3 regions of the Pseudomonas tremae genome follow, and region 1 is predicted to be linked to each of the others. Evidence: predicted binding sites of a transcription regulator. Region 1 holds the regulator's gene; each other region holds the start of a gene.
What was found. The regulator sigma-54, encoded in region 1, starts transcription at its own class of promoters, with help from an activator protein. The targets are predictions, from matches to a motif close to ANTGGCATNNANNTTGCTNT.

Region 1 (10,211 bases):
CATTGTGCCGGCTTCTGCGATGCGTCAACGGTGGACTTGGTCTTGGCAACCTCGCCCGCCCAGTTGTTGATCGTGGTGTCCAGATTATTGCCATTACGCTGCATGGCGTCGGCGAACTGATCACGGAACAGCTTGCCGATGTTGATACCGTTGATCACAACGTTACGGACTTTCCACTCGCCGTTCAGCTTCACCAGCGTGTAGGAAACCGGGTAAACGGCACCGTTGGAGCCCTTCACCTGCATGTCCACGCTGGTACGGTCGTCGCCTTCATCCTTGGCTGGCGCAACGGTGATGCCCTGATTGTTGAATTCAAGCAGTGCGTTTCCGTAGAACTGCATCAGGCTGCGCTTGAAGTTCTCTTCGAAGCGCTTTACTTGCTCAGGCGATGCCTTGCGCGAGTACTTGACGGTCATGATGCTTTTGGAAATGCCATCCGCATCCACCACCGGGCCCACAATGCGGTTCAGCGCATCGTAGAACGCGCTCGGGTTGGACTTGTACTCTTCACGATTGGTCGCGAGATCACTCAGCAGTTCCTTGGTGGTGCGTTCCACCAGATCATGGGCCGAGGGGGTCGCCGCAGCGTTGGCCAGCATAGGCAAAGCGGCCAGCAACACCAGCAGACCACGGCGCAGAATAGAGATCATTTGAAGCTCCTCACTTGGCGTCTTTACTTACTGTATTGAGCAGGAATTTTCCGATCAGGTCTTCAAGTACCAGAGACGATTGCGTGTCATGGATGGTCCCGCCATCCTTGAGAAGCTTATCATCGCCGCCAACACTGATGCCTATGTACTTTTCACCCAGCAGCCCGGCGGTCAGAATCGACGCGGTCGAGTCCGAAGGCAGGTTGTCGACCTTTTTCTGTATTTCCAGAGTGACACGACCTGTAAAGGTGTCGCGATCCAGATCGATCGCGGTCACCTTGCCGACAGTCACGCCAGCCATGCTGACCTTGGCTCTGACAGTCAAACCGGCCAGATTGTCGAAGTAGGCATAAAGTTTATAGGTGTCGGTGCTCGCGCTTGTGCTCAGACCACTGACTCGCAGGGCCAGCAGCAGCAGAGCCAGTATCCCGGCCAGCAGGAAAAGGCCGACACCGGTTTCGATGGCACGGTTTTGCATCAGAAATCTCCAAACATCAAGGCGGTCAAAATAAAGTCCAGTCCCAGCACGGCCAAGGAGGCATATACAACCGTCCTGGTTGTCGCGCGGCTGATCCCCTCGGAAGTAGGGTCGCAGTCATACCCTTGGAAAACGGCAATCCATGTCACCACGAAGGCAAATACGACGCTTTTGATCACCCCATTGAGCACATCGTTCGTGAAAGAAACGCTGTTCTGCATGTTCGACCAGAAAGAACCGTCATAGACTCCCAGCCAATCGATCGCTACCCAGGAAGCGCCCCAGATACCCACCACGCTGAAAATCATCGCCAGAATCGGCAACGAGATAAAACCGGCCCACAAGCGCGGCGCAACGATGTATTTGAGTGGATCGACGCCGATCATCTCAAGGCTCGACAATTGCTCGGTGGACTTCATGTTGCCGATCTCGGCGGTCAGTGCAGACCCTGCGCGACCGGCAAAGAGCAAGGCTGTGACCACCGGTCCCAGTTCGCGCAGCAACGTCAGGGCGACCATCTGACCGACGGCCTGCTCGGAACCGTATTTGGCAAGAATGCTGAAGCCCTGCAGCGCCAGCACCATCCCGATGAATACGCCGGAGACCACGATGATGACCAGAGACATCACACCGACGGAATACAGCTGCTTGATCAACAGCTGAAAACTGCTGCCAGCACCACCACGCCCCAGCAGGGCATGCACCAGAAAAAGGCCGGAGCGGCCCAGAACAGCAACGATATCGATGGCCGAACGTCCAAGCAGACGAACCCGGTCCATCAGTGACTTATTGCGCATCAGCGCTTCCCCAAAAGATCTTCGCGAAAATCCGGCGCCGGATAATGGAACGGCACAGGGCCATCGGGCTCGCCGGTCATGAATTGACGAATACGCGGATTGTCCGAGGACATCAGTTCCTGTGGCGTACCCTGCCCCAGCACTTGTCCATCGCCCACAACATAGAGATAGTCGGCGATGCTCGCCGTCTCGCTGAGGTCGTGAGACACCACGATACTGGTGATCCCCAACGCATCATTGAGCAGGCGGATCAGGCGCACCAGCACCCCCATTGCAATCGGGTCCTGCCCGACGAAAGGCTCGTCGTACATCAGGATCTGCGGGTCAAGGGCAATCGCACGAGCCAGCGCCACACGACGTTTCATGCCACCCGACAGCTCATCGGGCATCAGCTCTACCGCGCCGCGCAGGCCTACGGCCTGAAGCTTGAGCAGAACGATGTCGCGGATCATCTCTTCCGGCAGTTCGGTGTGCACACGCAATGGAAAGGCGACGTTTTCAAAAACGTCGAGATCGGTAAACAGCGCGCCGCTCTGGAACAGCACGCCCATCTGCTTGCGCGCGTCGAACAGGTCGCTGCGCGAAAGATCGGGCAGGTTCTGGCCGTTCACCCACACCTGGCCGGCGCTCGGGCGCAACTGAGCGCCCATCAGGCGCAGCAAGGTAGTCTTGCCACAGCCAGACGGCCCCATTATTCCCGTGACCTTGCCGCGTGGAATACGAATATCGACGTCATTAAAAATGGTGCGCGTACCGCGTTTGAAAGACACACCTTTCAACTCGACCGCATAGGCGTCATCAGAACTCATCTAAACTCCTTGCGATACAGCATCCGCCCTCGGCCACTGAACAGTGGCGGCAGACAAGCTGCCCAGGCAGTCCGAACAAGCCGCGAACTATATCACCGCAGCCAACCGCCCCCAAGAAGAGAACCGACCGGTTCAGGTATTCGCTAAAATATTCTGTACCACAATGTTATGGTCACAGGCTTGAATACAGACCCGCAGTCGCGTAGGAAATTCGTTTAAAAACAACACAACGACGATCAGACGTGAGGGAATCGTTCATTACCGCTATAATCGCCGCCTTTCAGCAGGCTGACCCTTTCCAGACATGAACCAATCCAGTGATCTGATCCACTCGGCGCAACGCACCATTCGTCTCGAGATAGAAGCCATGCAAGGCTTGCTTGAGCGCCTGGACGGGGATTTCGTGCGAGCGTGCGAAATGATCCTGGCCAGCAAAGGGCGGGTTGTGGTGGTCGGCATGGGCAAGTCCGGACACGTTGGCAACAAGATCGCAGCCACACTGGCAAGCACCGGCACCACGTCTTTTTTCGTGCATCCGGCCGAAGCCAGTCACGGCGACATGGGCATGATCACCCGCGATGACATCATTCTGGCGCTGTCCAACTCCGGCAGCACCAACGAGATCGTAACCCTGCTGCCTCTCATCAAACGGTTGGGCATCAAGATGATCAGCCTGACCGGCGACCCCGATTCGATTCTGGCCAAGGCCGCAGACATCAACCTGAATGCCCACGTGGCGCATGAGGCCTGCCCGCTCAACCTTGCGCCGACTTCTTCTACCACCGCCGCACTGGTCATGGGCGACGCCCTGGCTGTGGCGCTGCTCGACGCACGAGGCTTTACTGCCGAAGACTTCGCGTTCTCTCATCCGGGTGGCGCACTTGGCCGACGCCTGCTGCTCAAGGTCGAGAACGTCATGCACTCCGGTGACGCGCTGCCCAGCGTCCAGCGCGGCACCCTGCTCAGGGACGCGCTGCTGGAAATGACCCGCAAAGGCCTGGGCATGACTGCCATTCTGGAAGCCGACGGCACCCTCGCCGGCATATTCACGGACGGCGACCTGCGCAGAACGCTGGACCGCCCTGTCGATATCCGCCAGACCACCATCGATGACGTCATGACGGTTCACGGCAAGACCGTGCACGCAGAGATGCTTGCCGCCGAAGCACTTAAAATCATGGAAGACCACAAGATCGGCGCTCTGGTTGTCGTAGACCGGAACGACCGGCCTGTGGGCGCATTCAACCTGCAGGATCTCTTGCGCGCAGGCGTCATGTAATGGATACCGAAACGATGACACAGGATCTCATGCAACGCGGCAAGGCTATCAAGCTGGCCGTTTTCGACGTCGACGGCGTACTGACTGACGGTCGTCTTTACTTCCTGGAAGATGGCAGCGAAATAAAGACTTTCAGCACACTGGACGGCCAGGGCATAAAAATGCTGATAGCCTCGGGCGTTACTACTGCCATTATCAGCGGCCGTAAAACGTTGATCGTCGAGCGCCGCGCGAAGAGCCTGGGCATCGCGCACCTGTTTCAAGGGCGTGAAGACAAGCTGGTGGTACTGGATCAATTGCTGGCCGAGTTGAAACTTGATTACGAACAAGTCGCCTATCTGGGCGATGATCTGCCAGACTTGCCAGTCATTCGACGCGTCGGTCTGGGCATGGCCGTCGCCAACGCGGCAGGTTTTGTACGCGAGCATGCACACGGGATAACCAAAGCGCGAGGCGGCGAAGGCGCTGCACGCGAATTCTGCGAACTGATTCTGAGTGCGCAAGGCAACCTTGAAGCGGCTCACTCCGCCTATTTATAGAAGCCATTATGTTCACTAAAAAAATTCGGAAGTTCCTGCTTTTCGGGGTACTGGCAGTACTGCTGGCAGCTGTCGGCTACTGGAACGTCAGCCCGGAAAGCTTCATGGATCAACCTGCAGGGTCGGCTGACGACACCGCCATCGACTACTATGCAATCAATACACGCAGCGTGCAGTACTTGCCCGACGGCACACTTCAGTACGACATGACCTCCGACAAGGTAGAGCATGTAAAGGCCACGGACGTGAGCCTGCTGACAATGCCGAATCTGCATATGTACCGTGGTGGCGAGTTCCCTTGGCACGTGCAGAGCAAAAGAGGCGAAGTTTCATCGGCCGGCGATCAGGTCGAACTGATGGACGCCGTTCGTGTGGAGCGCACCGATGAAAAACAACGTACGACCATTATCACCAGTAGTCGCATGACCGTATTCCCTCAGAAGCAATATGCGGAGACCGACCAAGACGTTAGAATCGACGGCGCGGGCGGTGTCACTACGGCCAAGGGAATGAAAGCGTATTTGAAAGACAGCAGGATGGACCTGCTCTCCAACGTAAGAGGACAGTATGAGTCTCGTTAAAACTCTTCCTTTATTGCTCGGCCTGGGCGCAGCACTGGGAAGCGCGAGCGCCTGGTCCCTGCCAACTGACCGCGATCAGCCGATCCACATCCAGTCGGACGATGCCCAGCTCGATGACAAGAAAGGCGTTGCGACCTACAAGGGCAATGTCATCATCACCCAGGGCTCGATGAAAGTGACCGGCAACACGGTAACGATCACACGTAATGCCCAGGGCGAAGTCGACGTTTTCACCTCGGTCGGCAACCTGGCCTATTACGAGCAGAAGCCTGCGCCGGACAAGCCGATCGTGCAGGCGTATGCCGTCACTATTCAGTATTACGCCGGGCAGGACCGCATTGTCCTGATCGACAAGGCCAAGGTTATCAATGACGGCAATACCTCCGAAGGCGAGAAGATCGTCTACGACACGGTCAGGCAGGTTGTCACTGCTGGCCGCGCCAATGGTGGCACCAAGCTGACCACACCACGTCCGCGTATCGACATGGTCATCCAGCCCAAAAAGAAAACCGATCAACCTCAGAAGGCCCAGTAATGGCGACGCTCAAAGCCCAGCATCTGGCTAAAAGCTATAAGGGCCGACAGGTCGTGCGCGATGTGAGCATCTCCATCGACAGCGGCCAGATCGTCGGTCTACTAGGCCCCAACGGCGCCGGCAAGACCACCTGCTTCTATATGATCGTCGGCCTGGTGCGGGCTGATCAGGGTCGAGTACTGATTGATGATCTGGATGTCAGCCATCAACCCATGCACGGTCGCGCCCGCGCAGGTATCGGCTACTTGCCCCAGGAAGCATCGATCTTCCGCAAGCTGTCCGTGTCCGACAACATCATGGCGATCCTCGAGACCCGCAAGGAACTCGATGCCGGAGCCCGCCGCAAGGAGCTGGAAAGCCTCTTGCAAGAGTTCCACATTACCCACATCCGCGACAATCTGGGCATGAGCCTTTCGGGTGGCGAGCGTCGCCGCGTCGAAATCGCCCGCGCTCTGGCCACTGCGCCGAAATTCATCCTGCTGGATGAACCGTTTGCAGGCGTCGACCCGATTTCGGTGGGCGACATCAAGCAGATCATTCACCACCTCAAGGCCAAGGGTATCGGCGTACTGATCACTGACCACAACGTTCGGGAAACCCTGGACATCTGCGAAACTGCCTACATCGTCAATGACGGACAGCTGATTGCAGAAGGTGATTCAGAGACCATTCTCGCGAATCAGCTGGTGAAGGAAGTCTACCTCGGTCACGAATTCCGCCTCTGATCGACTGCCGCCGGCACATCGCGGCAGTGGAAGCCCGGGCAGCGTATTGACATTATTTTATTTGTCATAACGCTCTAGGCAAAGGTACAGGTTTCAGGCATATAATTTGCTTAATGATGGCGCTCCGGCGCCTGTAGTAGATGGCGCGTGTGCGCCGGCGAATAAGGTGTTTAGCCCCTGCCATGAAACCATCGCTAGTCTTGAGAATGGGCCAGCAGCTGACGATGACACCGCAGCTGCAACAGGCAATCCGCTTACTTCAGCTTTCCACTCTGGACCTCCAGCAGGAGATTCAAGAGGCGCTGGAGTCAAACCCTATGCTTGAGCGGCAGGAAGAAGGCGACGACTTCGACAACTCCGACCCGCTTGCCGACAACATCGAACAAAAGCCCAACCCAGATGTTCAAGAACCCACCTATCAGGAATCCGCGCCTACCGTGGACAACCTGGAGGACGGCGAGTGGAGCGAGCGCATCCCGAACGAATTGCCGGTCGATACGGCATGGGAAGACGTTTACCAGACCAGTGCCAGCAGCTTGCCAAGCAATGACGATGACGAGTGGGACTTCACCACCCGGACCTCGGTAGGCGAAAGCCTGCAAAGCCACCTGCTATGGCAACTGAACGTTGCGCCGATGTCAGACAAGGACCGCCTGGTAGCCGTTACGCTGATCGACTGCATTAACAACCAGGGTTATCTGGACGAGACACTCGAAGAAATCCTCGAGTCCTTCGATCCTGAGCTGGATATCGAACTCGACGAAATAGAAGCCGTTCTGCATCGCATCCAGCAGTTCGAGCCGGCAGGCATAGGGGCGCGCAACCTGAGCGAATGCCTGCTGCTGCAGCTGCGCCAGCTTCCGGCCAAAACCCCGTGGCTGACCGAAGCGCAACGTCTGGTTACCGACTACATCGACCTGCTCGGGAGCCGCGACTACGGGCAGTTGATGCGCCGCATGAAGCTCAAGGAAGATGAACTGCGTCAGGTCATCGAATTGATCCAGAGCCTCAATCCACGCCCTGGTTCGCAAATCGAGTCTACGGAAGCCGAATACGTCATTCCCGATGTAATCGTGCGAAAAGACAACGAGCGCTGGCTGGTCGAACTCAATCAGGAATCCGTACCGCGCCTGCGCGTCAACCCGCAATACGCCGGCTTCGTGCGTCGCGCCGATACCAGCGCCGACAACACCTTCATGCGCAACCAGTTGCAGGAAGCCCGCTGGTTCATCAAGAGCCTGCAAAGCCGCAACGAAACCCTGATGAAAGTGGCCACCCAGATCGTCGAGCATCAGCGAGGCTTTCTCGAGTACGGCGACGAGGCCATGAAACCGCTGGTCCTGCATGACATTGCCGAGGCAGTGGGCATGCACGAGTCGACCATCTCGCGGGTGACGACGCAAAAGTTCATGCACACCCCACGCGGTATTTACGAGCTGAAATACTTCTTCTCGAGCCATGTGAGCACCTCCGAAGGCGGCGAATGCTCGTCTACGGCGATCCGCGCGATCATCAAAAAACTGGTCGCTGCGGAAAATCAGAAAAAGCCGTTGAGTGATAGCAAGATCGCTGGTTTACTGGAGGCACAAGGCATTCAAGTAGCCCGTCGCACAGTCGCCAAATACCGCGAGTCACTCGGGATAGCGCCTTCCAGTGAGCGTAAGCGATTGATGTGATGCAGGCCGAGCCACAGCGTCCCGGTGACAGGCATCACGCCTGTCGCTTTATGCACTGGCAAAGGAGAAACTGTATGCAAGTCAACATCAGTGGACACCAACTGGAAGTGACCAAACCCCTTCGCGAATACATTGAGCTCAAGCTCAGGAAGCTCGAGGGGCATTTTGACAAGATTACGAACGTGCAGGTCACGATGGCGGTCGAGAAGCTAAAGCAAAAGATCGAAGCCACGCTGCATATCCACGGTGGAGAGGTCGTTGCCAATGCTCAACATGACGATATGTATGCAGCTATCGACCTGCTCACTGACAAGCTCGACAGACAATTGCTCAAGCATAAGGAAAAGCAGCAAAGCATCCTCAAAGGTGCGGCCGCTCGCTAACGCCCATTTAAATGATCCGAATTGAAAATATCCTGACCGCCGGCCGTTCACTTGTGAACGCGCCGGGCGGCAGTAAAAAGTCTGTACTCCAGGAAATCGCCAACCTGATCGGTCGCGAAGTCCCGACGATAGATACGGACACCGTATTTACCAGTCTCGTGGCTCGCGAAAAGTTGGGATCGACCGGTTTCGGCAATGGCATAGCCATCCCTCATTGCCGCCTTGCCGCCTGCGAGCAGCCTGTAAGTGCCGTGATTCACCTCGCCAACCCGATTGATTTTGACGCCATCGATGGTGCGCCGGTAGACCTGCTGTTTGTATTGCTGGTGCCACAAGCCGCTACCGATGAGCACCTGGAGTTGCTGCGCCAGATCGCCAGCATGCTCGACGATAAAGATGTGCGTAAGCGCTTGCGCAGTGCCACCAGTAACGAAGCGCTTTATCAAGTGGTGCTGGACGTACAGAACGGAAAGACCTGACCATGCGCATGATCATCGTCAGTGGCCGCTCGGGCTCGGGCAAAAGTACCGCGCTGGATGTTCTTGAAGACAGTGGCTTCTACTGCGTCGACAACCTTCCGGCCGGCCTGCTGCCAGAGCTGGCAGAGCGCGCGCTGATCAATACCGAGCTGGCCGAGCCGTTGCTGGCGGTTTCAATTGATGCACGCAACCTGCCAAGCCACCTGACCCGCTTTCCGCAAATGCTCGATGAAGTGCGCGCGCGCAATATCCAGTGTGACGTGCTGTACCTCGATGCGGACGAAGCAACGCTGCTCAAGCGCTTTTCGGAAACCCGTCGTCGCCATCCGCTGAGTACGGCAGATCGTTCACTGGCCGAAGCGATACGCGACGAGACCACCCTGCTCGGCCCGATCATCGACCTGGCCGACCTGAAGATCAACACCACTCACCTGAACCTCTACCAGCTGCGCGATGCGCTCAAACTGCGCTTGCTGAACAAGCCTGAGCCAGGCACCGCCTTCCTGATCGAGTCTTTCGGGTTCAAGCGTGGCATGCCTGTTGACGCAGATCTGGTTTTCGACGTGCGCTGTCTGCCCAACCCCTACTGGAAGCCCGAGCTACGCGACCATTCAGGCCTTGAGCAGCCGGTCATCGACTATTTGTCAGTGCAGCCCGATGTAGAAGAAATGTTTCAGGATATCTTCTCCTACCTCAATAAATGGTTGCCACGGTTCGCTGCCAGTAATCGTTCATACGTTACTATTGCCATCGGCTGCACCGGCGGGCATCACCGCTCCGTCTACCTGACAGAAAGGCTTGGTCAGGTCTTGCAACAATCACTCAAGAATGTTCAGGTTCGCCACCGCGACCTTAGCTGAAAGGATTTTCTCTGCGATGCCCGCCCGTCAAATCACCATTATCAACAAACTGGGTCTGCACGCCCGTGCCGCCGCCAAATTCGTGGGTGTCGCAGGCAAGTTTCCCTGCAAGATCAGAGTCGGCCGCGCGCCGGAAAGCATGGTCGACGGGAAAAGCATCATGGCGGTGATGATGCTCGCAGCGGGCAAAGGCACCGAGATCCATCTGCACACCGAAGGCGAGTTTGAACAGGAAGCGCTGGACGGGCTGGTAGAGCTGATTGATAACAAGTTCGACGAGGGCGAATAAGCCCTCGTACCAGGTACGTCACGCTGATGCTCGATGCATCACCCGCAACACTGCACCTGCAACCAGCTCAGGCCCTGCCCTGCCAGCAGCGCCATTCCCGCCATAAACAGAAGCGCCCCGACAACAAGACG
Region 2 (10,211 bases), 1.2 Mb from region 1:
GCCCGTCGGTCGCGACGTCCAGTGGCAGGCCGGCCATCCGCTTGCCCGCATTGAGCGCCGCACCTGAGTAGCTGGCCGACTTGATCGCTTTGTAAGCATCAAGCCAATCAGTTTCTTCACTCAACGCGGCCTTGGGCTCTTTATCTTTCATGCCAAGTACGAATGCCCCGCCACGCAGGTGATCGCGCGATTGCACACTGAGCATGCGGTCGCCAAAGCCTGCATTCGCAACCAAGCCACCCGCCGTAGATACGCCAAAATCAACAGCACCCTGCACCGACGGTCTGGACGCTAGCGCTGGAGCCAATACGGTACGCACCACATTTAGCGCCGAGAACGTCTGCACTGCAATCCCCATGTCCACAACCTGTCGACCAAGCGCAGGCGAGTGGCGCTTCACCGATGCGGCCATCGCATCATGCAACTTGTCCGGCGAAGTGCTCAGGTAATGCAGATCACCCCTCGCACGATCCATCATTTTGGTGCCCACCTGGTCCATGGCACCCGACAGCGCTCCGGAAATGAGCGGGGTCAGCGGCTTGAGCGGCGTTGGTAGCCAATCGCCCTTGTTGATCGCAGGCTGCATGTACTGAAGCACCGAGGCAGCGGCAAATGGCGTGTTCTCAAAAGCACTTGATGCGGTCGTCGCCAAACGGTCGAACTTTTCCGCCTTGGCGAATGTTTCGGCGATGGTTGCGGGGGTCTCCCCTTCGGAGTAAAGGCGGTTGGCGCGTGTCTTTACCAACGCATCGATCTGCTCGTTGTGTGCAAGAGCGGCATCACGCTCATCCGGTGAGCCTATTACCGAAAACCTGTGCGCAGCGAACACGTGATGTTTCAGATAATCGGTAATAGCTTGTAGATCGCGGCACGAGGTAGTGCTGACAGACCGCACAGAACTAGAAGCAAGGGACGCGTCGGAAGCTGTCCGAAAACTCTCCATTGCAACGCCAGGCGGTTGTTGGGCGGATTGGTTGATGTGCATGGAAATTCTATCTCGGTCTACGGAAGTTTGAGCAGCTGTATCCTGAGTCAGGCTTGTCCGGAGCGAATGTTTGCGTGAAAGCAATACAGAGAAGTTTCGATCAAACAGCGCCAGAAACAGCGGAAACGTCAGGCTACACTCCAGTTGAACTGGATTTACAAAAAGCTGTGTAGTCGCTGGGCCGTTAACGGTTCCATCGCTGCACTACCAGCTCGCCCAGTCGCGGGCTTTGGCAGTACCAGGGCGCGGTTTCGCGTCCGCCAAAAGCAGATAGGGAATCCGCAATGCTCGACGTAAATAACAGCACCGAATACGAGAAGGTTGCCCAGCAGGTCTACCAAGCGATTCTAGCCAGCGATGAGGTTGAGACGATGGAGGTACTGCATAACGTCCAAATCACCGGGCGTTCAGGCGTAGCTCACCAGATCGACGTGTACTGGCGCTACCTCAAAGACGGTGTAGAGCATCAGATACTGGTGGAGTGCAAATACTACAAATCCACCATCGCCCTCATCCACGCACGCAACCTGCTTGGCTTGCTCTCTGACATTCCCAACAGCCAAGGCGTCTTGCTCACCACTAAGGGGTTTCAGAGCGGCGTGGTGAACCTGTGCAACTTCTACGGAATAAGCCTCAAACGGCTTCGTGATCCCAAAGGCTCTGACTGGGATGGCTTTATACAGAAGGTCGAGATCGAAGGCATCCTTAGGCGGACTGAGTATGTCGATTTCGCTCTCAAGATTGATGGTAAGGATGAAGAGTCAATCGCCACGTTGGCAGGCGATAGCGGCGTCTCAGTGAACACCTTGGAGGCGCTTTTCCAAGACGGCACAGCTTCATCCCCCCAAGCCGTCGACCTCAATCCCGGCCTTTTTGGCATAGGCCTCGACCACGGTATAAATGCCGTTGGCCGTGATGCCGGTACGCGGAAGATAATTTCCCGTTCGTAAACCGGGCCTGTACAAGTGGTAAATTAATGTGGTTTTTTTGCCCCCCCTTATTTTTTTCGATGAAGCTTGATCCAGATCAAATTAAGCCTCTAAAAAACACGCAAACTACCAGAAAGAATTTATAGAAAATACACAGTCAAAGATTTAATCCGATCCTTACTTCTTGGAAAAGTAAGCGGAACGTATAATCTTTGCAGGCTCACATAACTTTTTGAAAAGCAGTGTACATGCTTTTTGTTTGAGCGACCCATCTGCGACTTTTCCAACTCAACAAATCTGTTAAACGATAGACCATTATCGCGCCTGCGATAGCGGAAACTGCGAGCATTCATCACGATGAAGTTAAGATCACTACAAGCACGCATCTGCATAACAGCAGGCTTATGCATATTTGTTTCATCTGCTAGTTTGGTTGCCTATGGGGTATTCACGTCTCGAACTAACGAACAGTATGTCTCTCAGGAGGTGGCGGCCCTGATAGAACAGTCCACTGTTCGCGAAATTCAAAACTTAGCTGAATCTCGAGCAAATTCCATACAGGCAAAATTACAAAATGCGCTTGAGTCCGCTCGCACCATGGCCAGCACCTTTGCTGCAAGCAAAACTTCGCAAAGCAATTTGATTTTGGGCCGCGAACAGATCAATAGCGTCCTGTTAAACGTTTTGAAAGATAATCCAGAATTCAATGGCACTTACTCTTGCTGGGAGCCGGATGCGCTGGACGGAAAAGATATTTCTTCCAGAGACCACCAGGATGGCAGTAGTCCCTCGACAGGGCGTTTCACACCTTACTGGACACGTAGCTCGGACGGTCGTGTCGCGGTACAGCCTCTGGTTGAGTACGACTCAAATGACAACCATCCTAACGGCGTTCCCAAAGGTGGTTGGTATAACGGTCCTAGGTCAACACTGAAAGAAAGCGTGCTGGACCCAATTCCATATATTGTGCAAGGAAAAAACGTCTGGCTTACGACGTTGTCCGTGCCCATTCTATCCAACGGAAAGTTTTACGGGGTAGTAGGCGCTGATTTTGATATCGCTTTTATTCAAAAGATGGGCGAACAGATGTCCACCGATCTTTATGGTGGCAAAGGCTCCGTGACCATCCTAAGCAATCAAGGGTTTGTGGTGGCTGACAGTCAGCGTGCAGAGCTTATAGGTCAACCGATGAAAGCTTTGTTTCCTGATTCTTGGGAAAAGGTCTTGAGTGACATTCAGGGTGGCCGCGGCGAAAGCTTGCTCAATCAGAATACCCAAAATTTTGAAGTGCTTATGCCCATCCAACTTGGACGCACGGGCAAGCCATGGGCAATTTATATTCGCCTACCAAAAGCGGTGGTGATGAGCCAAGCGATTACCTTGGAGCAAGAGTTACAAGCGCGTAGTTTGAATAATAGTATATGGCAAGTCTCGGTGGGCTTGACCATCTTGCTGTTGGCTCTGACAGCGTTATGGTTTGCTGCGGCTAAAATTGTAGGCCCTATACGGGAGGCTGCCTCACTGGCCGCCAATATCAGCCTTGGCGACTTTTCCAGGCGTCTGGTTCAGCGATCCGAGGACGAAGTCGGGCAATTATCATTTGCGCTAAACGATATGTCTGACAGCTTGCAGCGTCAGGTCAAGGTCGCCGAACGAATTTCCGAGGGCGATCTAGACCTGGACGTCAGGCTGTCATCACCCAACGATACGCTCGGAAAATCACTGGAAAAAATGGTCAGCAATCTGAACAACCTGATATCCGAGGTACAGGTCAGCGCCACTCAGATTACCGGCAGTTCCGAGCAGGTTACGGATCTGAGCCAGTCGCTGTCGGACGGCGCAGCAAACTCTGCATCCTCGATCACCGAAATCAGCGCGGTCATGACGCAAATGGCCGCTCAAACGTCGGACAACGCGGTCAACGCCAAAAAAGCCGATGAACAATCGCAGGCTTCACGAGCCGACGCCGGAGAAAGCGACAAGCTGATGACTGAGCTTATTTCCGCGATGACGGAAATTGATAACTCAGGTAAAGACATTACAGCGATAATCACCACCATTGATAACATTGCAGCACAAACCAATCTCCTGGCGTTGAACGCGGCCATCGAAGCGGCAAGAGCAGGGGAGCTTGGGCGGGGGTTTGCAGTGGTGGCTGACGAGGTACGCTCTCTGGCGGCAAGAAGCGCAGAGGCAGCAAAGCAGACAGCAACACTGATTGCCGACTCATCTACCAAAACGCAACGTGGGATGATCATTGCCGGCAGAACTGCCGAATCACTTAAAAACATCGTGAGCGGAACCAGTGCAGTCTCAAGCCTGGTTTCTCTGATCTATCAGGCATCCAGTGAGCAGGCTTCCGGTTTGCAGCAAGCCAGTCTGGGACTTGAACAGATAGATGAAGTGACACAGCAAAATCAATCCAATTCGCAAGACTGCGCTGCCGCAGCGAAAGATCTTTCGGCAAGAGCATCCTTGATGCAGCGAGAGCTGAGTCGTTTTAAGGTAAAAAAATAAGCGGATTGGTAACCGGCTTGTTGCCGCTGATTGTAGTGGTCTAATGATTCCGGACACTCATTTAGGCGAGAATATCGCCAGATATAGAGGTGTCTGATGACCAAGCAACGCCGTACCTTCTCCGCTGAATTCAAACGTGAGGCCGCAGGCCTCGTGCTCGATCAAGGTTATAGCCATGTCGAAGCTTCTCGCTCGCTTGGAGTGGTCGAGTCTGCGCTGCGTCGCTGGGTTAGCCAGCTCCAGCAGGAGCGCAATGGCGTGACGCCTCAGAGCAAAGCCCTGACGCCCGAGCAGCAGAAAATTCAGGAGCTGGAAGCGCGCATCGCTCGTCTTGAGCGGGAGAAATCCATTTTAAAAAAGGCTACCGCGCTCTTGATGTCGGAAGAACACGAGCGCTTGCGCTGATCGATCAGCTAGGTGCCCATGAGCCGATCGAATTGCTGTGCGAGATGTTCGAGACACCTCGCTCGTGCTACTACGACCATTGCCAGCGGCGTCGGGCTCCAGACACCGAGCGGGTTCGTTTACTCAGTCGAGTCAATGAGCTGTTCGGGCAAAGTCGAAGCGCTGCTGGCAGCCGCAGTATCGTTTCGGTATTGCAGGAAGATGGCGAGCAAATTGGCCGGTTCAAGGTACGTGGCCTGATGCGGGAACTGGGATTAATCAGCAAGCAACCTGGCTCTCATGCTTATAAAAAAGCAACAGTGGAGAGGCCTGACATTCCGAACATTTTGAATCGGCAGTTCGATGTACCCGCGCCCAATCAGGTTTGGTGTGGCGACATCACCTACATCTGGGCGCAAGGAAAATGGCATTACCTGGCGGTGGTTATGGATCTTTATGCGCGTCGGGTGGTGGGCTGGGCGTTTTCAAACAAACCGGACACGGACTTGGTCATCAAGGCGCTGGACATGGCTTATGAGCAACGCGGCAAGCCTCAGGGCCTGCTGTTTCACTCAGATCAGGGCTCCCAATATGGGAGCCGACAGTTTCGCCAGCGGCTTTGGCGATACCGCATGCGCCAGAGCATGAGTCGCCGAGGTAATTGCTACGACAACTCGCCGATGGAGCGTGTATTCCGCAGCTTGAAAACCGAGTGGATACCCGCCGTGGGCTACATGACGGCCCAAGAGGCACAGCGGGATATCAGTCATTATCTGATGCATCGCTACAACTGGGTTCGGCCACACCAGTTCAATAATGGACTGGCACCCGCTCAGTACGAGAAAAAACTTAACGTCGTGTCCGGGATCAGTTGACCACTACACCCTAGCCATTAGGCAATCCATGCCGATAGTCACTTAACATTGGGTTTCTCATGACACTGCTTTTACCCATCTTAAAATGTAGCCCGATTTCAAGCGGGGCGCGCCAGCCCTTTGAACCAGAGGTTTGAAGATGGAGGCCGTTAGGACAGAAACCGGGCGCAGCCAATCGTCACATCAAATCCTGAACGCATACGCATAGGCACCTCAATTAGCACTCCCCGTAGGCCTGACCACAATCTCACTCACATCCACCCCGTCAGGCTGCTCGATCGCATACATAAGCGCCCGGGCGATCGCGTCCGGCCCCAACGCAACTTTTCGAAACGCTTTCATTGCTTCACGCGCCGTTTCGTCTGAAATCGAGTCGGCCAGTTCTGACTCGACCACGCCGGGGCATATGACCGTCACGCGAATTTTGTCGGTTTCCTGCCGAAGGCCATCGGAGATGGCGCGGACAGCGAATTTGGTGGCGCAGTACACCGAGGCGGTCGGGGAAACGGCGAGGCCACCGATGGACGAGATATTGATCACCTGACCATGCCCTTGTGCTTCCATGCCCGGCAGTACGGCGGCGATGCCGTGCAGCACGCCGCGAATGTTGACGTCGAGCATCTGGTTCCATTCCGCGATTTTCAGCGAGGCGAGTGGCGACAGGGGCATGACGCCTGCGTTGTTAACGATCACGTCGATCTTGCCGAATTCACGCTTGGCGAAGTCGGCAAATGCCTGCACGTCGGCTGCATCGGTGACGTCCAGCGCGCGGAAACGCACCGAGCCGCCTTGCGCTTCGATGTCTGTTGCCAGCGCCTTCAAACGCTCGGTGCGCCGCTGCACGTCATCCGCTCCGACGCGCCGTCCGAATTGATTCATGCTGTTCATCGGCCAGCCCTTTGCCTGATTGTTCAGGGCCGCAAAGAGGTTGGGCTGGGCGATGAGCAGTATGTGTACGACCCGCTCAGCTACCTTGTGGTCGCGGTGACTGTGCCGGTTTCCGGGCAGGTGATTGAAGCGAGTTGCGACGCACCTTATCTATGTATTCGTCTGGATTTCGACCCTGTGCAAATCGCCCGGCTTATTGCCGATGCGCCGCTCAGTGGCGTACCGGACGAGCCACAGCGCGGTCTGTTTCTGGATCGCGTTGACCAGCCTCTGCTTTAGACGGTGCTGCGACTCGTGCGCCTGCTCGATACACCCAGAGACATCGGCATGCTCGCGCCGCTGGCGCTGCAGTATCAGAAACAATTGCGACTGCAGGAAGCTCGGCGGCTGATGATCAATGAAGGTCTGGATGTATCCAGCGCCTGCTACCGCGTCGGTTATGAAAGCCCTTTGCAATTCAGCAGGGAGTACAGCCGCCAATTTGGCTGCCCGCCTTCAACAGACCTGAGCCGGGTACGTCAGATAGTCTGACGCAGCGTCATGCAGTCACTGCCTGGGCGCTGTCAGATGCGCATATTGATCCTGACTGACCCATCCCGTGAACGAACGATCATCGGCGTTGATGAACTCAACCTGGGCCGCGCCATCCTTGAAGGCCAATACCCCGACGACATCACCTTTGACGATGTAGGAGCCACGAGTGGCTTTGGCATTTGGCGTCTTCTGCAGCCATGCCTTGTCAGCCTTGACCTTTACCAGACTTATCCACTGCTTGCTTGCCGTGCGGCTCAGGTCCAGGCCTGTGGCGATTTCCGGCACCAATACATTCAGACAGCCAGAGTGTTGCTGGCCGTGCTCGATGGTCAGTGTCACACCATCAGTCGAGGGCTTTAGTGTTCCCGGATAGGCGCCGTCAGACCAAGACGCTATCGTTACGTCTTTCCCGGCCTCGACAGCGCCTTTTAGATAGAACGCACAACTGAAGGGTGGGTCTTCGCCTATTTCTTCCGCGTAGTAGCCTTCGACTTGATGCTCGGGCGTCACGGCGAGCAACAATTGCTCGTATTTGCCGGAATGCAGTGTCGAATTGTCAGCGGCGGCGGATATGCCGGCAAAGAATGAAACGGTTGCCGTTACGAGCCATCGGAGCAGGGGAAGGTTGTGCGTCATGCTTCAGTCCATTGATGAGGAAAAATGACCTACAGGTACAGATCGCTTTCAAGAGCGTCTTGGGGTGATCAATAGGCAGAGACGCCTACCCACAATCTGCGCAAGGCAGAGATCGAGAAGGGAGCGCAGATTCGTGAGCAAGTCAGGTGTCTGGCCCGCTGCGCCTGATGACACTCCCCAGTCAGCGTAGCCAGCAAAACCTTACTCAGCCTTTTCAGCCTCAGTTTTTTCAGTCGCGCCTGTCTTCGCTTCCAACTCGGCCATTTTGGCCTCCAGCGCTTCAAGGCGGGCGCGGGTGCGGGCGAGGACAGCCATCTGGCTGTCGAACTCTTCGCGGCTGACCAGATCAAGTTTACTGAAGCCGCTTTGCAGCAGGGCCTTGAACTGGGTTTCGAATTCGCCGCGGGGCACTGGCGTTTCGCCGTTGAACAGGCGGGAGGCGTGGCCGCTGAGGGCGTCGAGAAAGGCTTTGGGTGCGAGCATGATGATTTCCCTGAAACAGATGGCGGCAGTGTAACACGCAGTGTCTATAGTCATTTTCAGGTGTGATGTGCACGTTTATGGGGCGCTGTGACGTGCACGCGGGCACCATTGCTGTGCATTCGCTTCATTGCGACACCGCTCTGACCACGCAAAACCTGCCCAAGAACCTGTATTCAATGAATATTCACGAGATGGCAAGCTTTCTGCTTAGTGGCTTATGACCCATGCACTGATGCAGTCGCTGTGACGAATGCAGTGCGGCAGGCGGAGCGGGGATGTTTCGTCATACGCGGTCTTCTGGCGTTGGTCTGGCCTGATCAGGCGGCCGACACGTTACAAAGCCAGGCACTGCGCTTAGACTTGAGTCGGGTTTGTTTTCCTGGGGCAAGTCCACCAAATTCGGGAGAAAGTTTTCATGAAGCTAGTCACTGCCATCATCAAGCCGTTCAAACTGGATGACGTGCGCGAGTCGTTGTCCGAGATCGGCGTGCAGGGCATCACCGTCACTGAAGTCAAAGGCTTCGGGCGTCAGAAGGGTCACACTGAGCTGTACCGCGGTGCTGAATACGTTGTCGACTTCCTTCCAAAAGTGAAGATCGACGTCGCTATCGATGACAAGGATCTGGATCGTGTCATCGAAGCCATAACCAAGGCCGCCAACACCGGCAAGATTGGTGACGGCAAGATTTTTGTGGTCAATCTGGAACAGGCCATTCGCATCCGTACCGGCGAGACCGATACAGACGCAATTTAAGCCGCCAAACCCCAACGCCCCAGGAGAAAACAATATGACTCTGCGTCAATTCGCAGGGCTCGGTGCCCTGTTGTCCCTCGCAATACCTGGTCTTGCCCTGGCGGCTGATCCAGTGGCCGAGCCGGTGCTGAACTCTGGCGACACCGCATGGATGCTGACCGCGACCGCTCTGGTCCTGTTCATGACCATTCCCGGCCTCGCGCTGTTCTACGGCGGCATGGTTCGCTCGAAAAACATCCTGTCGGTGATGATGCAGTGTTTCGCTATCACCGGTCTGATCAGCATCCTCTGGGTCGTCTACGGCTACAGCATTGCGTTTGACACAACCGGTATGGAAGCGGGCGTCGTCAACTTCAACTCTTTCTTTGGCGGTATGGGTAAAGCGTTCCTGGCGGGCATCACGCCGGCGAGCATTACCGGTCCTGCCGCATTGTTCCCTGAGGCGGTGTTCGTCACCTTCCAGATGACCTTTGCAATCATCACCCCCGCGCTGATCGTCGGTGCTTTCGCAGAACGCATGAAGTTCTCTGCGATGCTGATCTTCATGGGTATCTGGTTCACTCTGGTCTACGCACCTATCGCCCACATGGTCTGGGGCGGCGTTGGTGGTCTGCTGTGGGACTGGGGCGTTCTCGACTTCGCAGGCGGCACTGTGGTGCACATCAACGCCGGTGTAGCCGGTCTGGTGGCTTGCCTGGTACTGGGCAAGCGCAAAGGCTTCCCTACCACGCCGATGGCTCCGCACAACCTGGGTTACACCCTGATCGGCGCAGCAATGCTCTGGGTGGGCTGGTTCGGCTTCAACGCAGGTTCTGCCGCAGCGGCCAACGGCACAGCCGGTATGGCAATGCTGGTCACGCAAATCGCTACCGCCGCTGCCGCACTGGGCTGGATGTTCGCCGAGTGGCTGACCCACGGCAAGCCAAGCGCTCTGGGCATCGCATCGGGTGTGGTTGCCGGTCTGGTCGCCGTTACCCCGGCCGCCGGTACAGTCGGCCCGATGGGCGCTTTGATCATCGGTCTGGCAGCAGGCGTCATCTGCTTCTTCTGCGCCACCAGCCTCAAGCGCAAGCTCGGCTATGACGACTCCCTGGATGCGTTCGGCGTGCACGGTATCGGCGGCATCGTCGGTGCAATCCTGACTGGCGTGTTTGCAGCGCCGGCACTGGGTGGCTTCGGCACCGTGACCGACGTCGGTGCTCAGGTCTGGATTCAGTTCAAGGGCG
Region 3 (10,211 bases), 2.4 Mb from region 1:
ACATGAAAAGAACTACCTTTGGAAGAAGTGGACGCGATGGCAAGCGAAAAAACAGCTTCGCCCCGATTGGGAGCCCGAGAATATAAGGTTGGTTCAACGGAACCCCCGAACGGCGCGACTATCCTAGGAAGGCAAGCATTCATCTTAGGGGCAACACCATGGGTTCTAGCTTCAATGGCCTGGTCGGCCTGATCATTCTGGCGCTCGATATCTGGGCTATCATCAATGTTTTGAAAAGCGGCGCCGAAACCGGAAAGAAAATTCTCTGGGTGTTGCTGATTGTACTGCTGCCTGTAGTGGGCCTGATCATCTGGGCAATCCTGGGGCCGCGCGGCAACGTGCGTATCTGACACGCCAGCAGGCTGGCATGAAACGCCTGATTACTCGCGTAGTCAGGCGTTTTTTCGTTTTCGGGCCGAGGCATCTGCGCCCCACTCATGGCAGCCTGACGACAGAGAGGTTCGACCTGTCATGTTCCTCGACGTAGAATGCGCGCTTTTGTTGTGGGCGGTCGGCCGTCCTGTCATCAGTACCCAGCGGGAGCTTACCCATGAGCGATTATCAGGAAACGTTGTACGAAGGCTACGGCCAGCGCTTTCGTATGGAAAAAATGCTTCACGAAGTACGTACCGAGCACCAGCATCTGGTGATCTTCCAGAACCCGCGCATGGGGCGCGTGATGGCGCTGGACGGCGTCATCCAGACCACCGAAGCGGATGAGTTCATCTACCACGAGATGCTCACTCACGTTCCGATTCTGGCGCACGGTTCAGCCAAGCGTGTGCTGATCATCGGTGGTGGCGACGGCGGCATGCTGCGCGAAGTTGCCAAGCACCTGACAGTCGAACACATCACCATGGTCGAGATCGACGCCACAGTGGTCGAGATGTGCAAGGAGTTTCTGCCCAATCACTCCAACGGTGCCTTCGATGATTCCCGTCTGAATCTGGTCATCGATGACGGCATGCGCTTCGTCGCTACCACTGAAGAGAAGTTCGACGTCATCATTTCCGATTCCACCGATCCGATCGGCCCGGGAGAAGTGCTGTTTTCTGAAAACTTCTATCAGGCCTGCCATCGCTGCCTGAACGAAGGCGGCATTCTGGTCACTCAGAACGGCACGCCGTTCATGCAGTTGAGCGGTGTGCAGACCACTGCTGGTCGCATGAACGGTCTGTTTGCCGACTGGCATTTCTATCAGGCAGCCATCCCGACCTACATCGGCGGGGCAATGACCTTTGCCTGGGGGGCGACCGACAAGAGCTACCGGAAACTGCCGCTGGAAACCCTGCGTCAGCGTTTTTCGGGCAGCGGGATTGTTACGCGCTATTACAACCCTGAAGTTCACATCGGCGCGTTCGCCCTGCCACAGTACGTGCTGCAGGCTGTGAACAAGGCCAGCAACGACTGACCGGCCTGCGGCGCGCCAAGGCCTGAACGTCTGAAGCACCACTTGGGAGGCTCTTGGGCGCGCTTCTGGCGACAGAAATTTCACACGTTCTGTCCCAGAATTGCGCGCGAAACTGAACAGGTGTGCGCCTTCACGGGCGGACCTGGCCCCAGGCGCCCCGCAATCAAGTAATATCTGCGCCCTGCTGCACGCCGCCGTCCCGAGAGGAGGGCGTCGCTGCACCACTGAACCTACTTCTGAATCCACCGGATCCTGACAACCATGGCCAAAACGGACGCCCAGATTCATCGGCAAGCCCGCTTGCAAAACCCGACTGTCAAATCGCATCTGGCGTACATCCTGCTCAGCGGCTTCGCCCTGATGGTGATGTACACCCTGTTGCGCATTGGTCTGCTGGTCTACAACCGCGAGATGATTGGCGACACGCCAGCCTCGACGTTCGTTGAGGCGCTGTTCAACGGCATGCGTTTCGACCTGCGCCTGACAATGTATCTGCTCGTTCCGCTGGTGCTGTCGCTGTTCAGCGCCCGGGCCATGTCAGCGCGCGGCTTTTTCCGTTTCTGGCTGACCCTGGTCGGCAGCATCACGCTGTTCCTGGGCCTGATGGAAATGGACTTCTATCGCGAGTTTCACCAGCGCCTGAACGGCCTGGTGTTTCAGTACGTGAAGGAAGATCCAAAGACCGTTCTGAGCATGTTGTGGTACGGCTTTCCTGTGGTCCGGTACCTGCTGGCCTGGGCTGCGGTAACCTGGCTGTTGAGTCTGGTGTTCAAGGGTATCGACCGCATCACGCGCCCACGCCACGTCACCACGACGGGTACCCACACAGTGGCGTCTGTTGCGCCCTGGTACATGCGCACAGGCGTCTTCGTGCTGGTGCTGTTGGTCATGGTGGTGTGCATTCGCGGCACCCTGCGCCAAGGTCCGCCGCTGCGTTGGGGTGATGCATATACCACCGAATCGAACTTTGCCAACCAGCTGGGGCTGAACGGTACGCTGACTCTTATCACTGCGGCCAAAAGCCGTATGTCCGAGGATCGCGACAATATCTGGAAAGCCACACTGCCTCAGGATCAGGCGCAGCAGACCGTGCGCGACATGTTGCTGACCCCCCACGACAAGCTGGTCGAGCCTGACATTGCCGCCGTGCGTCGCGACTTCACGCCGCCGGCCGAAAACACGCTGCCGATCCGCAACGTCGTCGTGATTCTGATGGAAAGCTTCGCCGGTCATTCGGTGGGCGCGCTGGGCAGCGATGCCAATATCACGCCGTACTTCGACAAACTCTCCAAGGAAGGCCTGCTGTTCGATCACTTCTTTTCCAATGGCACGCACACCCACCAGGGCATGTTCGCCACCATGGCATGCTTCCCGAACCTGCCGGGTTTCGAATACCTGATGCAAACCCCTGAAGGTGCGCACAAGCTGTCGGGCCTGCCGCAGCTGCTGAGCGCAGGGCGCAACTACGACGACGTGTACGTCTACAACGGCAACTTTGCCTGGGATAACCAGTCGGGGTTCTTCAGCAACCAGGGCATGACCAACTTTGTCGGTCGCGATGACTTTGTCAATCCGGTTTTCTCCGATCCGACCTGGGGTGTGTCCGATCAGGACATGTTCGACCGTGGTGCGCAGGAATTGAAAGCCCGGCAGGATGGCAAGCCGTTCTATGCTCTGCTGCAAACCCTGTCCAACCACACGCCGTACGCACTGCCTGATCCCTTGCCGGTCGAGCGCGTGACCGGGCATGGTTCGCTGGATGAGCACCTGACTGCCATGCGCTATGCCGACTGGGCATTGGGCCAGTTCTTCGAGAAGGCCAAAAAAGAGCCGTACTTCAAGAACACCCTGTTCGTTGTATTGGGTGATCATGGTTTCGGTAACAACAAGCAACTGACCGAAATGGACCTGGGCCGCTTTAACGTTCCGTTGCTGCTGATCGGTCCTGGCGTGCAGGAAAAGTTCGGTCAGCGCAGCAGTACCGTGGGTACTCAGGTCGACGTGGTGCCGACCATCATGGGTCGTCTGGGTGGCCAGAACCGCAACCAGTGCTGGGGGCGCGATCTGCTGAACCTGCCGGAAGGCGACAAGGGTTTCGGCGTCATCAAGCCATCGGGCAGCGAGCAGGTGGTGGCCATTGTCAGTGGCAACCGCATCCTGATCGAGCCGACCGAGATGCCGGCCAAATTGCTGACCTACACCCTGGGCGCTAACCCGCACGCAGAAGAAGTGCCTGACGCTCCAGACACTCAGGAACTCAAGCACAAGCTGGAAAGCTTCCTGCAGACTGCAACCAAAAGCCTGCTGGACAACACAGCCGGTGTAGAGGCCAGCAAAAACCGCAACTGACGGAGACAGACTCGCCAAGCCGACGAGTCCTGTCACCCATGAAAAAGACCCTTGGCATGCACTGCAAGGGTCTTTTTTCTTGCCTGCTGTTCGCGCGGGTCCGGCACTAATCCGTTGGAACGAATGAGGGGCTGGAAATGTCCTTATGAGATAAGCCGGAGTGCCCGGCTTCGTTCTGGAGGCGTTGATGAAACAGTGGGCCATTTTGTATCTGGACAAGGACGGCGTGCAGCAGCGCCTTGAGGCTGATTTTGCAGCCCGTCCCAGCGAGGAAGAGGTTGCGCAGATGCTGCGCAAGGGCCTTTACCCGATGACCGATGAACTTGATCTCAATGATCTGGACGGCCGCACTGCTGAACCTACTGTAAAGACGCTGAAGGACCATAACAGCGTAGAGATCATTTCCATTACAGAAATGAGCTGACCGCTGGTTGCTCAAAAACCTTTTCGTGCCAACCACTTGGCATCCGGCCCGCGATAGGGCTACTCTGCAGATGAGGTCATTCGAATGACCTCTGACATCTCGATACCCGGCCTGCACACGCGCCCGGCCTGGTCAGCTACATGCTTGATTCCCTACGTCGGATTATCTGTCGTGAGGCGGCCCTCTCCAAGGTGGTCGCTCTGGAAGAGTTGAAACTCTATCTATCGTTGCATAGGAGGACGTTTCATGAGCACAGCCTATCAAGAGGACATCAGCAGTAACGTACTGCGCCGCATGAAAGAAGGCGGCTTCGATTTCGCGCGCATTTACCCCATCGAGTTTTATGCCATTTTCCCGGATGAGGAACGGGCTCGGCGGGCTGCAGAGCAATTTCGCGGCGAATCCCTCAATACCCAGATAAACGTACGTGACGACGGTGCCTGGCATTTGCAATTGAGCAAAGTGATGTACGCCACTTATGCCGGTATCGGTGACTTCGAGCAGGACTTCCAGGCGGTTATTTCGCCAATGGATGGTGAGGTCGAAGGCTGGGGCGTTACACAGGAAATCAGAAGACTGCATGCCTGAGGCATTTCGGTCGGAATGCAAGACATTGACCGGCCGATTCGGAATGCTTTCCGCGTCGGCCGGTCTTGTTTTTGGGCTCTGGCCAGGTCAGGCAACACTTGCTGTGGTCAAAAAAAAGCCACTCAATCGAGTGGCTCAAAGGGAAGTCTGTTTAGAATCTGCAGGCGGTGCCTGAACATGATGCTTGATACAAAAAGGGTGTCTGGCGCCCTGTTTGCTCGGTTGCCGGGGAGTATGGCGAACTAATATTGGTGGCGGAAATCAACTCTGACTATGCCGATCATAGATTTCACGATTCAATAATGCTTCCGAATGAAGCGTAAACGAATCAGCCAGAGCGTTTAATGCACAGGAATGGTGCGAGCAATGGTGGTTTTTTACCTAACCCGTTGATTAAAAAGCGTTTATGCCGGTGGCACGGGCTTTGCGAAGGTCTTGGTGTCCATGGTGACAAGGAGTACGGCATGATCCGCACCTTTTATGACGAGATGTACGATGCTGGCGGCATAGTCCGCCCGCACTATCGGGAGTTTGCCCGCTGGCTGGGTGATACGCCTCCCGAGCTGCTGGCTCAACGCAGGCGCGAAGCCGATCTGCTGTTTCACCGTGCCGGAATCACCTTCACGCTGTATGGCGATGAGCAGGGGACCGAACGGCTTATTCCTTTCGACACCATTCCGCGCAGCATTCCGGCCAGTGAGTGGCGGGTGGTCGAACGCGGCTGCATTCAACGCGTCAAAGCGCTGAATATGTTTCTGGCCGATCTTTATCACGACCAGCGCATTATCAAGGCCGGCATAATTCCCGCCGAGCAGGTGCTCGCCAACGAGCAGTACCAGCTGGCTATGCAGGGTCTGAACCTGCACCGCGATTTGTACTCGCATATTTCCGGCGTCGATCTTGTACGCGACGGAGACGGCACCTATTACGTGCTGGAAGACAACCTGCGCACACCGAGCGGCGTGAGCTACATGCTCGAAGACCGCAAAATGATGATGCGGTTGTTTCCGGAGCTGTTCTCGGCGCAACGTATTGCACCCATTGATCATTACCCGAATCTGCTGCTCGACACCCTCAAAAGCTCAAGCCATCTGGACAACCCGAGCGTTGTGGTACTGACGCCCGGACGTTTCAACAGCGCCTTTTTCGAGCATGCGTTCCTGGCCCGCGAGATGGGTGTTGAGCTGGTCGAAGGCGCGGATATGTTTGTCCGCGATGATCGCGTGTTCATGCGGACCACTGATGGCCCCAAGGCTGTCGATGTGATCTACCGCCGCCTTGACGATGCGTTTCTCGACCCGCTGGCGTTCAACCCAGACTCGATGCTCGGCGTCCCTGGCCTGCTGGCTGCCTATCGCTCCGGCAATGTGGTGCTGGCCAACGCCATAGGTACCGGCGTTGCCGACGATAAATCGGTCTACCCGTATGTCACTGACATGATTCGTTTCTATCTCGACGAAGAGCCGATTCTCAAGAACGTACCGACATGGCAGTGCCGCAAGCCTGAAGAGCTGTCGCATGTGCTGGCCAATCTGGGCGATCTGGTCGTCAAGGAAACCCAGGGCTCCGGCGGTTACGGCATGCTCGTCGGCCCTGCTGCAACTTCCGCTGAAATCGAATCTTTCCGGGCCCGCCTGAAAGCCAAGCCGCATGCCTATATCGCCCAGCCTACGTTGTGCCTGTCGACCTGTCCGACATTTGTCGAGAACGGCATTGCCCCGCGACACATCGATTTGCGCCCCTTTGTTCTGTCCGGTCGCGAAACCCGCGTCGTCCCTGGCGGGCTTACCCGAGTGGCCTTGCGTGAAGGCTCACTGGTGGTGAATTCGTCTCAGGGTGGCGGAACCAAAGACACCTGGGTGGTCGAGGATTAAGGATGCCTGTCAATGTTAAGTAGAACTGCCTCGGATCTTTTCTGGATGTCGCGTTACCTGGAGCGAGCGGAGAACCTCGCCCGAATGCTGGACGTGAGTTATTCGCTGTCGTTGATGCCTCAGGACGGGCGTGGCGACGGGCTGGATGAAATAGCCATGCCGCTGCTGATCACCGGCACGCTGGAAACCTACATCGAGCGTCATGGCGAACTGCATGCCGAGCGCATGCTGCACTTCTTCGCGCTGGACGCGACCAACCCGGCCAGCATCTACAGCTGCCTGGGCGCCGCCAGGGCTAGTGCGCATGCCGTGCGTGGCCGAATCACCGCAGACATGTGGGAGAACATCAACTCCACCTGGCTGGAAATTCGCGGCATCGCCCAGCAGGGGCTAACCCGCTATGGCATGAGCCGCTTCTGTGAATGGGTCAAGGAGCGCTCGCACCTGTTCCGGGGCGCGACCTACGGCACCATCATGCGCAACGATGCGTTCCGTTTCATTCGTCTGGGCACGTTCATCGAGCGCGCCGACAACACCATGCGGATGCTCGACGCGCGTTACGAAATGCTCGAGTTGCGTGGTCCACAGGCCAATGCCGCGGCGGATAATTCCGCTGCGGGTTATTACCAGTGGAGCGCCTTGCTGCGTGCGCTGTCATCGTTCGAAGCGTATACCGAAGTCTATCGCGATGCGCCAGGCGCGCGTCAGGTAGCCGAACTGTTGCTGTTGCGGGCTGATATACCGCGCTCGTTGCGCGCCTGCCTGGAAGAAATGGACGTCATTCTGGCCAGCCTGCCAGGCGTCAACGGTCGTCCTGCGCAGCGCATGGCGGCCGAGATGGACGCAAGATTGCGCTACACCAGCATCGACGAGATCCTCGAGGAAGGCCTGCACGAGTGGTTGAACGAATTCATTCCAATGCTGGCCCAACTGGGTGATGCGATCCACATTTCGTATCTGGAGGCTGCATGAGACTCTCTATAAGCCATGAAACCACCTATCACTATGATGATCAGGTGCGTTCCAGTATCCAGTATCTGCGCCTGACGCCTCACGACAGCGAGCGTCAGCAAGTGCTTAGCTGGCAACTGACCTTGCCGCGCCCGGTGCGCGCGCAGATCGACCCGTTCGGCAATATCCTGCACGTGTTAAGCCTTGAAGAGCCCCACGAGGCGATCATCATCGGCGCGCGTGGCCAGGTCGAGATTGACGAGACGCGTGAGTCAGAGCATGAAAGTCAATCGGCATTGCCGTTTTTGCGCGTCACGCGGCTGACGGAGCCGGACGAGGCGATTCGCAGCTTCGCCGCCACGGAGTGTCGCAAGCGCGCCGACCGCACGGCCTTGATCGACCTGATGCATGCGCTCAACCAGCACATGACTTACACCCAAGGCGCAACGGAAGTTGACACCAGCGCCGCTCAGGCGTTTGCCGGACGCTCGGGTGTCTGTCAGGACCACACTCACGCCTTCCTGGCCTGCGCTCGCACTATGGGCGTGCCGGCGCGTTATGTATCCGGTTACCTGTGCAGTGAAGACAGCGAACACCTGTCCAGCCATGCCTGGGCCGAAGCGTGGATTGACGACGCGTGGTACAGCTTCGATGTGACGAATCAGTTGGCCATCCCCGAGCGTCATTTGAAGCTGGCGGTCGGGCTGGATTATCTGGATGCCTGCCCGGTGCGCGGCATGCGCCGGGGTGGCGGGTCTGAGCAGATGCATGCCAAGGTCGTGGTCTCGCCCATGACCGGCACGCCAAAGGTGAAGACCCGGGTGCAGGTTCAGACACAGCATCAATGATGCGCGGGACGTGAAGGTCAGGCGGCCGGGATTTTATCCTCCGGCCGTTGCTTACTCGGCAGGGTCGTCAGTGATGTCGTAAAGCGCATTGTGCAATTCTTCGTAGTTACCGCCATTGATCACGCTGAAGTAACCTGCGGCCCTTAGTTTTTCCTGCGCCTTGTCGGCCTTGCTGTCAGTACTGCTGAAGATGACGAACACCGCATTGCGGTCGGCGATTACCTGCTTCATCTGGTTTACCAGTCGCCTGTCGTCAACCCGCACCGCATTCAGCACCGAGCCTGCTTCGTAGTCGGTCTGACTACGAATATCCATCGCCAGCTTCCCTTCCTTCAGTGCAGCCACGGCGGCTGCCTGATCTACAACGCCGGCGTGTGCAGCAACGCTGCCGACCAGCGCAAAAACAGCAATCCATTGGCGCATGAACCCATCTCCATCAGTGCGAGTGGAAATAGTGGCACAGTTACATACTGTCCGAAAGCGTAGCGGATCAGCCAAACAACCTGTTCAGGTTGGGCACTATCAATAGCAGGGTAGTAGTGAAGAGAATAAGTCCTGCCTGGCGTACTTTAGGATGTTTGAGCTTGAGTTTGAGCATGGCTGACCGCCTTTTGTTGTTATTCCTGAGCGACAAAAGCGCGTCGAAGGCATGACCGATTCGACGGCTCGCAAGGTTGCACGTTGAACAGGTGGGCGCGGTCAATTGACCGCTGGCCCGAGCGCTGAATGGATTTTGCGCGAATCCTGTTACAACTCTAACCATAGAGGTCATAAATGCAGGGGTTTATACCTGTTAGGCATTTGAGAGCGAAATAATCGATCTTAATGTTATGAACTATTGCAGCGCATGACCTGAAGGCCTTTGCTAGACACGTCGAACATAATCATCAGTTTTCTACCGTTCGTCCGAGTCGGATATTTCCTGCGATGATCAAGCATTCGTCTGGCACGCTCATCGCTTGATTTGGGCATGCCTACAGGGCAGTCTCCACCGTATATTCTCGCCTCATCGCCGCTTCAGGGTCCCATTTATGTCGTTACGCATCTGCATTCTTGAAACCGATAATCTCCGGCCTGAGCTGGTCGAGCAGTATCACGGGTATGGGCGGATGTTCGAGCAACTGTTCGCCCTTCAGCCTATTGTAGTGGTCAACTGATCCCGGACACGACGTTAAGTTTTTTCTCGTACTGAGCGGGTGCCAGTCCATTATTGAACTGGTGTGGCCGAACCCAGTTGTAGCGATGCATCAGATAATGACTGATATCCCGCTGTGCCTCTTGGGCCGTCATGTAGCCCACGGCGGGTATCCACTCGGTTTTCAAGCTGCGGAATACACGCTCCATCGGCGAGTTGTCGTAGCAATTACCTCGGCGACTCATGCTCTGGCGCATGCGGTATCGCCAAAGCCGCTGGCGAAACTGTCGGCTCCCATATTGGGAGCCCTGATCTGAGTGAAACAGCAGGCCCTGAGGCTTGCCGCGTTGCTCATAAGCCATGTCCAGCGCCTTGATGACCAAGTCCGTGTCCGGTTTGTTTGAAAACGCCCAGCCCACCACCCGACGCGCATAAAGATCCATAACCACCGCCAGGTAATGCCATTTTCCTTGCGCCCAGATGTAGGTGATGTCGCCACACCAAACCTGATTGGGCGCGGGTACATCGAACTGCCGATTCAAAATGTTCGGAATGTCAGGCCTCTCCACTGTTGCTTTTTTATAAGCATGAGAGCCAGGTTGCTTGCTGATTAATCCCAGTTCCCGCATCA

Region 2: the regulator sigma-54 is predicted to act here: its motif matches at 8,422-8,441, upstream of glnK (P-II family nitrogen regulator).
Region 3: the regulator sigma-54 is predicted to act here: its motif matches at 5,184-5,203, upstream of I9H09_RS09125 (circularly permuted type 2 ATP-grasp protein).

What each region holds. Positions count from the first base shown of each region.
Region 1 covers NZ_CP066270.1:4,324,176-4,334,386, forward strand. Annotated here, with positions in the region: gene I9H09_RS19545 (STAS domain-containing protein) at 1-3, opposite strand, end outside; gene I9H09_RS19550 (MlaC/ttg2D family ABC transporter substrate-binding protein) at 1-650, opposite strand, end outside; gene mlaD (outer membrane lipid asymmetry maintenance protein MlaD) at 661-1,128, opposite strand; gene mlaE (lipid asymmetry maintenance ABC transporter permease subunit MlaE) at 1,128-1,925, opposite strand; gene I9H09_RS19565 (ATP-binding cassette domain-containing protein) at 1,925-2,734, opposite strand; gene I9H09_RS19570 (KpsF/GutQ family sugar-phosphate isomerase) at 3,039-4,013, shown strand; gene I9H09_RS19575 (KdsC family phosphatase) at 4,013-4,552, shown strand; gene lptC (LPS export ABC transporter periplasmic protein LptC) at 4,561-5,133, shown strand; gene lptA (lipopolysaccharide transport periplasmic protein LptA) at 5,120-5,668, shown strand; gene lptB (LPS export ABC transporter ATP-binding protein) at 5,668-6,393, shown strand; gene I9H09_RS19595 (RNA polymerase factor sigma-54) at 6,576-8,069, shown strand; gene hpf (ribosome hibernation-promoting factor, HPF/YfiA family) at 8,144-8,452, shown strand; gene ptsN (PTS IIA-like nitrogen regulatory protein PtsN) at 8,464-8,931, shown strand; gene rapZ (RNase adapter RapZ) at 8,934-9,791, shown strand; gene I9H09_RS19615 (HPr family phosphocarrier protein) at 9,808-10,080, shown strand.
Region 2 covers NZ_CP066270.1:5,544,491-5,554,701, reverse strand. Annotated here, with positions in the region: gene I9H09_RS25180 (type III effector) at 1-895, opposite strand, end outside; partial or broken gene I9H09_RS26925 (restriction endonuclease) at 1,270-1,572, shown strand; partial or broken gene I9H09_RS27290 (cache domain-containing protein) at 2,272-3,534, shown strand; gene I9H09_RS27285 (methyl-accepting chemotaxis protein) at 3,529-4,431, shown strand; one part of gene I9H09_RS25165 (IS3 family transposase) at 4,528-4,783, shown strand; one part of gene I9H09_RS25165 (IS3 family transposase) at 4,783-5,690, shown strand; gene I9H09_RS25160 (SDR family oxidoreductase) at 5,904-6,578, opposite strand; partial or broken gene I9H09_RS25155 (AraC family transcriptional regulator N-terminal domain-containing protein) at 6,480-7,109, shown strand; gene I9H09_RS25150 (hypothetical protein) at 7,125-7,748, opposite strand; partial or broken gene I9H09_RS25145 (addiction module antidote protein, HigA family) at 7,839-7,916, shown strand; gene I9H09_RS25140 (accessory factor UbiK family protein) at 7,950-8,231, opposite strand; gene glnK (P-II family nitrogen regulator) at 8,647-8,985, shown strand; gene I9H09_RS25130 (ammonium transporter) at 9,020-10,211, shown strand, end outside.
Region 3 covers NZ_CP066270.1:1,958,853-1,969,063, forward strand. Annotated here, with positions in the region: gene I9H09_RS09095 (ZIP family metal transporter) at 1-4, opposite strand, end outside; gene I9H09_RS09100 (PLDc N-terminal domain-containing protein) at 159-350, shown strand; gene speE (polyamine aminopropyltransferase) at 551-1,411, shown strand; gene I9H09_RS09110 (LTA synthase family protein) at 1,673-3,760, shown strand; gene I9H09_RS09115 (hypothetical protein) at 3,948-4,184, shown strand; gene I9H09_RS09120 (ribonuclease E inhibitor RraB) at 4,431-4,772, shown strand; gene I9H09_RS09125 (circularly permuted type 2 ATP-grasp protein) at 5,237-6,646, shown strand; gene I9H09_RS09130 (alpha-E domain-containing protein) at 6,659-7,618, shown strand; gene I9H09_RS09135 (transglutaminase family protein) at 7,615-8,445, shown strand; gene I9H09_RS09140 (rhodanese-like domain-containing protein) at 8,497-8,868, opposite strand; partial or broken gene I9H09_RS09145 (amidotransferase) at 9,477-9,587, shown strand; one part of gene I9H09_RS09150 (IS3 family transposase) at 9,595-10,211, opposite strand, start outside.